Linked DNA regions of Puniceicoccus vermicola. Each later gene encodes a partner of the first gene's protein in a complex. Links are inferred from orthologs where the notes say so. Each region holds a gene or a part of one and is shown on either strand. Other genes may lie near its edges.

Region 1 (3,606 bases):
CGGCCCAGTTGGAGGTGGGTCTGCGACCCGTGCCATTTGGGCTAACGCTGCTCAGGCTCATTTCCCGCCCGTCCCAGGGGGGATGCGCCCAGAATCGAAGGTCGCGGCGTTGCAGGGATCGGAGCGTATCTCGATACGAATCCGATCCCTGCGCCTTGCGCTGCTTCGATTCTGCGCTGCACCATAACGGTCAAAACTTACTAAATTCGGTATGAGAGAACAAAGCTCCCCGTCGTCGTCAGAGTAGGTGCCAGTTTCGCGATTAATTGGCCTGAACGGGATTCCGGAGGGAGCCGATTCCTTCGATTGAAATTTCGACGACATCTCCATCCTTGAGGTAGACGGCTGGATCCCGCGCGACCCCAACTCCCTGAGGGGTGCCGGTGAGAATAATGGTTCCGGCGGCGAGGGTGGTATCCTTACTCAAGAATTCGATGAGGGCTGGGACGTCAAAAATTAGGTCCTCGGTTTTGGAGTCCTGCATGGTCTTTCCATTCAGAGTGGTCGAGAGCCGGAGTTGTCCCGGATCTCGTATTTCGTCTGCGGTGACGATTACGGGGCCGAGAGGGCAGAAGGTGTCGAAAGTCTTGGCCCGGCAAAACTGTCCCCCTCCGCGTGGGGTTTGCCAATTGCGGGCACTGACGTCGTTGGAGCAAGTGTAGCCGAAGACTACCTCGAGGGCTTTCTCGCGCGAGACGTTCTTGCAGTCCTTCCCAATAATGACGGTGAGCTCAGCTTCGTAGTCGACGGTCTGGGTGACGGATTCGTCAGGGAGGATAATCGGCTTTTCCGGGTGCTGCAGGGCGGTTGGGGATTTCATGAAGACGACAGGAAACTCCGGCACTTTTTTCCCGGTCTCTTCGGCGTGGGCCCGGTAGTTGAGTCCGATACAGTAGATGGTCGGGGGAACGAGCGGGGTGAGGAGTGAGCCTTCGATCGCTTCTCCCGTATCGTGTAGATCTCCGAAGAGGTCTCCTTCGAGTCGGGAAAATCCTCCCCCGGCGTGTTGAACTGCATAAGTCGGGCCGCCGACCGTAAGGATTCTCGCGATTCTCATAACGCAAAACTGACGCCATCCCGCCGGGCTTTCAAACATCTTTGCTCAGGGACGAGTTTCGCACTCAAGCTTGCCGCAGGGAGGAATTCGCATAGGATCAGTTTATGAGCTACGGAGATCCGCACACCGAACTGCAACAGAAGCAAATTCTGAAGGAGCTGAAAACGTCTTCGGGTGACACCTTTGACGGGGATCAGTCGGGGATGTCGGAGCGTCAGTGGCTGGAGGAGGAGAAGCAGAGCCTCGGAGACTGGCGGATGCGTCTTTGTCTCCCGCTGGTCGGGTTTGGTCTGTTTGTTCAGATCATCGGGTTTGAGACCGTCCGTCGGGTCCAGGAAAACTCCGAAGGGAGCTCTCGAGGATTTCTGAATTCATTCTCGTTTTCCTCAATCTTCTGCATTGGATTCGGTCTCTGCCTGTTTGCGGTCGCCGCGGTGATCTTTGCGAAGAATTCGAAGAGGATCCGGAAGTTGCAGGAGCGGCTGGAAGCTTTGGGTTGAGGACTGGGTTTCAGCGTATCCCCTGAGAGGCTCGCGAAGAGTTGACGCTCCGCGCGGAGGGGAAGGAGGTCTCCCCCGAGATGAAGGGATCCTTTGGAGGAATCCTCACAGGCTGGCAGCCTGTGGTACTTTTCCTCGGCTGGCCTGTTCAGCGGCTAGAACTTTTCGGAGGGTTGGTTCGCCCTGTGATGAACGCACAGGCTGGCAGCCTGTGGTACGCTTTTTCTCTGAAGCCTTTTTTAGGAGGCGGCGGTCTCTTCGAGCTTCCGGCCGGTGAAGGCGGTGAGGAAGTGGGTGAGACGGGCCTTCATCTCTAGACGGGGGATGATTTGGTCAATCAGCCCGTGATCGAGAAGGAATTCGGAGGTTTGGAAGCCGGGCGGTAGGTCTTGCTGCGTGGTTTCCTTGATGACGCGAGGACCGGCAAAACCGACTAGGGCTGCGGGTTCAGCGACGATCAGGTCTCCCAATGAGGCGAAGCTGGCCATGACGCCAGCCATCGTGGGATTGGTCAGGATAGAAATGTAGGGCAGGCGGGCTTCGGCGAGTCTGCCGAGAGCGGCGCTGGTCTTGGCCATTTGCATGAGGCTGAGAATCCCTTCGTACATGCGGGCTCCACCGGATGTGGAGACGATAATGACCGGGGTTTTCTCATCGAGCCCACGTTCAATCGCACGGGTGATCTTTTCTCCGACTACCGAACCCATGGAGGCACCAAGGAAACGGAAATCCATGACGGCCAGGTTCACCGGAATCCCGGAGAGTTCACCGTGACCCGAGAGAACGGCGTCCTTCAGCTGAGTCTTTTTCTGATACTGCTCCAGCTTCTCCGGATAGGAGGAGGAGGGGCCACGGAACTGAAGAGGATCGACCGATACCAGATCGTTGTCTTTTTCTTCCCAGGTCCCCTCGTCGATCAGAGAATCAATGCGGGCTGGCGCGGGAAGTGGAAAGTGGTAGCCGCTCTTGGGCACCACCATCAGGTTCTGCTCGAGCTCCTTATTATAGATGATTTCGCCGGATTTTGGACATTTCGTCCACAGCCCCTTGGGGATGTCCTTGCGATTAACGGTGACTCGGGAATAGTTCGGTTTGCTGAAAAGTGCCATGTATTAGGGAAAGGATTAACTTACTACGCTAGACGACGGCGGCTTTTCGAGGCGAGGAATTTTTTATCCATGTGCAAAGGCAGCGACATCAATTTGCCGAATTCCCGCTTTGTTAAGGATTTGAGCACAGGTATTGAGAGTCGCTCCGGTGGTGAAAACGTCGTCAAAGATGAGGCAGCGAGTCTGAGAATCGGGGATCTCTGCGTTGGGAGCGATCCCAAAGGCTCCTTTCACGCGTTTCATCCGCTCCTGCCGATCGGCCCGCGTCTGTGAATCGTTGTCGACGAGCCTTTGAAGCAGTGGACGGATATTGAGTCCTCCGGGCACATGGGGTTCGAGGTGACGGAGAATCTCTTCGGTCTGGTTAAAGCCCCTCTTCCGGAGTTTTCTCGGGTGGAGGGGGACTGGGACGATCACCGCATCCTGAATAAATTCGAGGAAGCCGGGGGCCTTGGCGAGAAGGAGGGCGATGTCCGGGGCCAGATAGGCCTTCTTGCGATATTTAAAGGAGTGAAGAATTGTCCGAGTATCCCGTTTGAGAAGGTAGCCACAGCGGCCTTGGCGGAAAACGGGGCGCAGGTTTTCGCAATGTTGGCAGACGGGGCTCTCTTCAATATCGCCGAAGAACGGGTGCCCACAGACGGGGCAGCGGGGATCGCGGATGACGGGCAAGCGGCGGGAAACCCAGTCGGTCAGGTAGAGAAACTCGCCGTCGCCGAGGGGTTCTCCGGAAAGGAGGCAATTGCGGGGATAGAAGAGGTCCAGCAGAGACTTGGCCCAGTGGGAGAAGGCGGATTTCTGGAGCTTAGGAGAGGTCATCCTCCTCATAGAATACCTCGTCGAGAAAGAGACCGCAGGCGGGAGCGGTATGGACCTCGGGAGTCCGTTGCTTTTCTTCGAGGAGGGCCCCGATTCGCGCGGGGGCAAGTTTTCCGGAGGC
Region 2 (3,960 bases), on another replicon or contig:
GAGGTGGGCCTGTAGGAATGAAGCTGTATCCCGTAGATAAGCTTTGCTTTCGAGTCGAATGCGAACCGTGATGCTCAGTTTCCGGCGAACCTTGATTTTGATCGAGGATTTGTACACTTCCGGCATCTGCTCGCATGCAGAACGAACCAGTTCGTGGATGGCATGGCGGGAAATGTCCACCCGGCCCGTTTCCCCTCGGAAGGCGCGGATCCGACGTCCGGGGCGGTACCGAATTATGAGGAGGATGATAAGGAGCGCCAGAGCGGCCCCCACGATAAACTGGAACTCTCTCTGCGCCAGAAACTGGAAGTCGGTGCCCACCAACTCGGTGAACCAGCTTTTGATTTTTTCCTCCATGGCTTATGGTTTTAGCCAGTCCACTGTCCCGATTCTTGCTTTGGTTCTTCAGGAACATGGACGCCGTCGATGGTAATATCTACCCGAGCGACATCTTTGCTCGTCATCTTCGAAACTTCTTCGCGAACGGTCTGCTGGATCTGTCCGCCCGTGCGGGCCAGCTCAACTCCGAAATCCAGAATGACGCGGATGTCGATCTCGTAGGTCCCGCCTTCGTCTTCGCTGACGCGCACACCCCGTTCGCCTTCACGCTTGGCAAACATCTCGGTAATGCCCTCGAATCGGCCACCGCCCACGGAGTGAACTCCAGGGACGCTCAGGGTCGCGATTCGAACGATGTTGGCGACGACGCTATGGTTGATCCGAATCTCGCCAAGAGTCGAACTCTCCTCGGAGACAAATGGGACAGTGGATTCGTTATCGGATGAGTTCGGTTGTTCCATAGCGTTTATACTTTATCGGGTTGAGTGGGAGAGAGAAGGTACCGAGGAGTCCGGGCCAGGAATTCTTCCACGTAGCGGGTCGTCGTTTGCCCCTGGCGGAATACCGGGTCGCTGACAATTGCTTGGAGGAAGGGAATGTTGGTGTTGATGCCGCGGATCAGATATTCCTTCAGTGCCCGGTTCATGTGGACAATTGCCTCCTCACGAGTTTCTCCGTACGTGATCAGTTTTCCGATCATGGAGTCGTAATGAGGGGGGACCGGATAGCCGGAATACACATGAGAATCTACGCGAACCCCAGGGCCACCGGGAGGGAAGTAGAGTTTGATCTCACCCGGTGAAGGGGCAAAATTACGGGACGGATCTTCGGCGCAAATACGGCACTCAATGGCGTGTTTGCCACTGATGCGGACCTGCTTCTGTTCGATTCCGAGGGGCTCGCCCGAAGCGATTTGAATCTGCTTCTTGATCAGGTCGATTCCAGTGACGATTTCCGTAACTGGATGCTCCACCTGAATCCGGGTGTTCATCTCGATGAAGTAGAAATCTCCGTTTTTATCGACGAGGAACTCGATTGTACCAGCATTCTGGTAGTTCGCCGCTTCAGCAGCCTTGACCGCGGCCCGGCCCATCTTGCGACGGAGGTCGGAAGAGAGGAAAGGAGAAGGAGCCTCTTCGATCACCTTTTGGTGACGGCGTTGCACAGAGCAATCGCGCTCACCGAGGTGGACGATCTTGCCGTGCTCGTCGGCGAGAATCTGAAACTCGATGTGGCGCGGATCCTGAATGAACTTCTCGACGTAGACGGAAGCGTCCCCGAAAGCCTTTTCGGCTTCGTTGCGGGCACTTTCGAATTCCCGTTGAAAGGCGACGGCATTGTGAGCCACGCGCATTCCGCGTCCACCCCCACCGGAAACGGCTTTAATGATAACCGGAAATCCGATCTCTTTGGCCAATTTCAGCGCCTCCTTGTCGTCCTGAATCGCCCCAGCACTCCCCGGAACGGTCGGAACCTTGGCAGCCTTCACGGTTTCCCGGGCCAAGGCCTTGTCGCCCATGATCCGGATCGTGTTGGAGGAAGGCCCGATGAACTTGATGTTGCAGCTTTCGCACTGTTCGGCGAAATCAGCATTCTCGGACAGGAATCCGTACCCAGGGTGAATCGCGTCGACGTTGGCGAGCTCGGCCGCACTGAGGATCCGGTCGGCCTTCAGATAGCTCTCGGAACTGGCGGCCGGTCCGATGCAGATAGCATCGTCAGCCACCTGACAGTGGATCGACTGTTCGTCGGCTTCAGAGTAAACCGCGAGAGTCTCAATGCCCAGCTCTCGGCAGGCACGAATCACTCGAAGGGCAATTTCCCCGCGGTTGGCGATGAGGATTTTTTTTAGCATACCTCGGCGATTAGCCTTCCTTTACCTTCATCAGGGCCTGTCCAAATTCGACAGGTTCGCCGTTCTCCACGAGAATCTCGACGATCTTTCCACTCACTTCGGATTGGATTTCGTTCATGACTTTCATCGCTTCGATAATGCAAACGACGGAGTCGGCTTTAACCTTACCACCCTCTTCCGCAAAGGGAGGGCTGTCCGGCGAAGGAGCACGGTAGAAAGTTCCCACCATGGGAGATTTCACGTAAACAATTCCCTTTTCCTCGGGCTCGGGAGCAGAAGCTCCTCCAGCAGCAGCCGGAGCACTGGTAGCCGGGCTCGGCAGAGGTGCGGGAGCACTTGCGCCACCACCACCGTGTACGGCGATGATTTCTTTCTCGCGAGCGAGACGAATACGAAAGGTCTCCTCTTCGATTTCCATGGAAGACAGGTCACTGTCCTTCATGAGTTCGACGAGTTTTTCGATCTGATCGATGTCCAAAGCGTTTCCTTTGTTGGGTTTATTGAATTGTTTAATGGTTCGGCAAATCGCTGCAAAGGTGGATAGTAGGAGGCTTCCGTCCTTATCTGCAACCCTTTAGAGAATTTGAACCGGCCATGGTTTTTGGACGCCGGAATGAGGGATGTCGATAAAAGATTCGATTGTCGGAATGATTCGAATTTATATAACTGTTCTAAATATGTTTGACGGTGCTCAGTGGGCGGGGTTGGTTTGGGGATGGGCAAATTAAGACGCAGAGAATCGGATCGGTTGTCGTATCATCATCTAATGAGTCGGACGGTGAATGGGGAGGCTCTCTTTGGCGACCGGGAGCGGGAGGTTTTGCGGAAAATGATATGGCAGGTTGCTGAGTTTTCCGGGGTTCGGGTGGTTACTTATGCGGTGATGAAGAACCATTTTCATATTTTGGTGGAGGTGCCACCAGCAGGGACGGAGGTTCCGGATGCGGAGTTGGTTCGTCGGTATCGCAAGCTGTATCCTAAGCCTACTCCTTGGAATCCAATGCCTGCTGAGGTTTTGGAGGGGCATTTGAAGGATAACTTTCTTGATGGGAGGGAGTTGCGTAAGGAACTGACCCGCCGGATGCATGATGTTTCGGAGTTTATGCGGACTCTGAAGCTCCGTTTTACGCTTTGGTTCAATCGGTCGCGGGATCGGTTTGGGCCGCTTTGGTCGGCACGTTTTAAGAGTGTGCTGGTGGAAGGGGGTCGGTGGGCACTCAGAACGGTAGCGGCCTATATCGACTTGAACGCGGTTCGGGCGGGGTTGGTTGCGGATCCTAAGGATTATCGATTTTGTGGGTATGCGGAGGCGCTTGGGGGCGGGCGGTTGGCTCGGGCCGGGCTTTCTGTTGTGGATAAGGACCTGGCGGGGTATCGGCAGACTTTGTATGGGGCTGGTGATGGTGAGAAAGAAGGGAAAGCATCGATTTCCCACGAAGAAGCGGTGCGGGTTTTGCAAGAGGAGAAGGGGAAGTTGCCTCTTTCGGTGGTTTTGCGGTGCCGGGTTCGCTATTTTTCGGACGGGATGGTGCTGGGATCGGAAGACTTTGTGAACAAGTTTCTAGAAAACGAACCGGAAGGGAAGCGAGCGCGAAGACCTCATCCGTTGCGTGGGAGTGACTGGAAAGGGCTGTCTATTGGTACTGGCTTGCGCAAGGGGTTGTTTGGGTGACGGCTCTGTTTTCGTGTCTTCTCGAAAAGAGTTTGGAATAACTGAAATTTCCGGGGCCGCGCCCCGTGGGGCCTACTTGATCGAGATTAGTTCT

What was found. The genes of interacting proteins can lie anywhere in the genome.
Region 2: the proteins of accD (region 1) and accC are in contact, whole or in part, in a solved structure (PDB 8UXZ), measured with the Escherichia coli proteins. The link is inferred for Puniceicoccus vermicola from one-to-one orthologs.

Annotation. Positions count from the first base shown.
Region 1 is NZ_JACHVA010000138.1:22,260-25,865, reverse strand. The notes cover bases 732-3,606. They hold accD (acetyl-CoA carboxylase, carboxyltransferase subunit beta), read right to left. Parts: upstream 2,667-3,606; coding sequence 1,797-2,666; downstream 732-1,796. Other genes in these bases: truA (tRNA pseudouridine(38-40) synthase TruA), read right to left, coding at 3,472-3,606; H5P30_RS19630 (ComF family protein), read right to left, coding at 2,730-3,485; H5P30_RS19640 (hypothetical protein), read left to right, coding at 1,162-1,557; H5P30_RS19645 (fumarylacetoacetate hydrolase family protein), read right to left, coding at 732-1,057. Outside these bases: more of H5P30_RS19645, read right to left, coding at 263-731.
Region 2 is NZ_JACHVA010000033.1:9,983-13,942, reverse strand. Bases 1-2,836 are described here. They hold accC (acetyl-CoA carboxylase biotin carboxylase subunit), read right to left. Parts: upstream 2,195-2,836; coding sequence 806-2,194; downstream 1-805. Other genes in these bases: accB (acetyl-CoA carboxylase biotin carboxyl carrier protein), read right to left, coding at 2,205-2,672; H5P30_RS02565 (Asp23/Gls24 family envelope stress response protein), read right to left, coding at 369-800; amaP (alkaline shock response membrane anchor protein AmaP), read right to left, coding at 1-357. In the rest of the region: H5P30_RS02550 (transposase), read left to right, coding at 2,961-3,866; H5P30_RS02545 (hypothetical protein), read right to left, coding at 3,953-3,960. UniProt on the Escherichia coli protein: This protein is a component of the acetyl coenzyme A carboxylase complex; first, biotin carboxylase catalyzes the carboxylation of the carrier protein and then the transcarboxylase transfers the carboxyl group to form malonyl-CoA.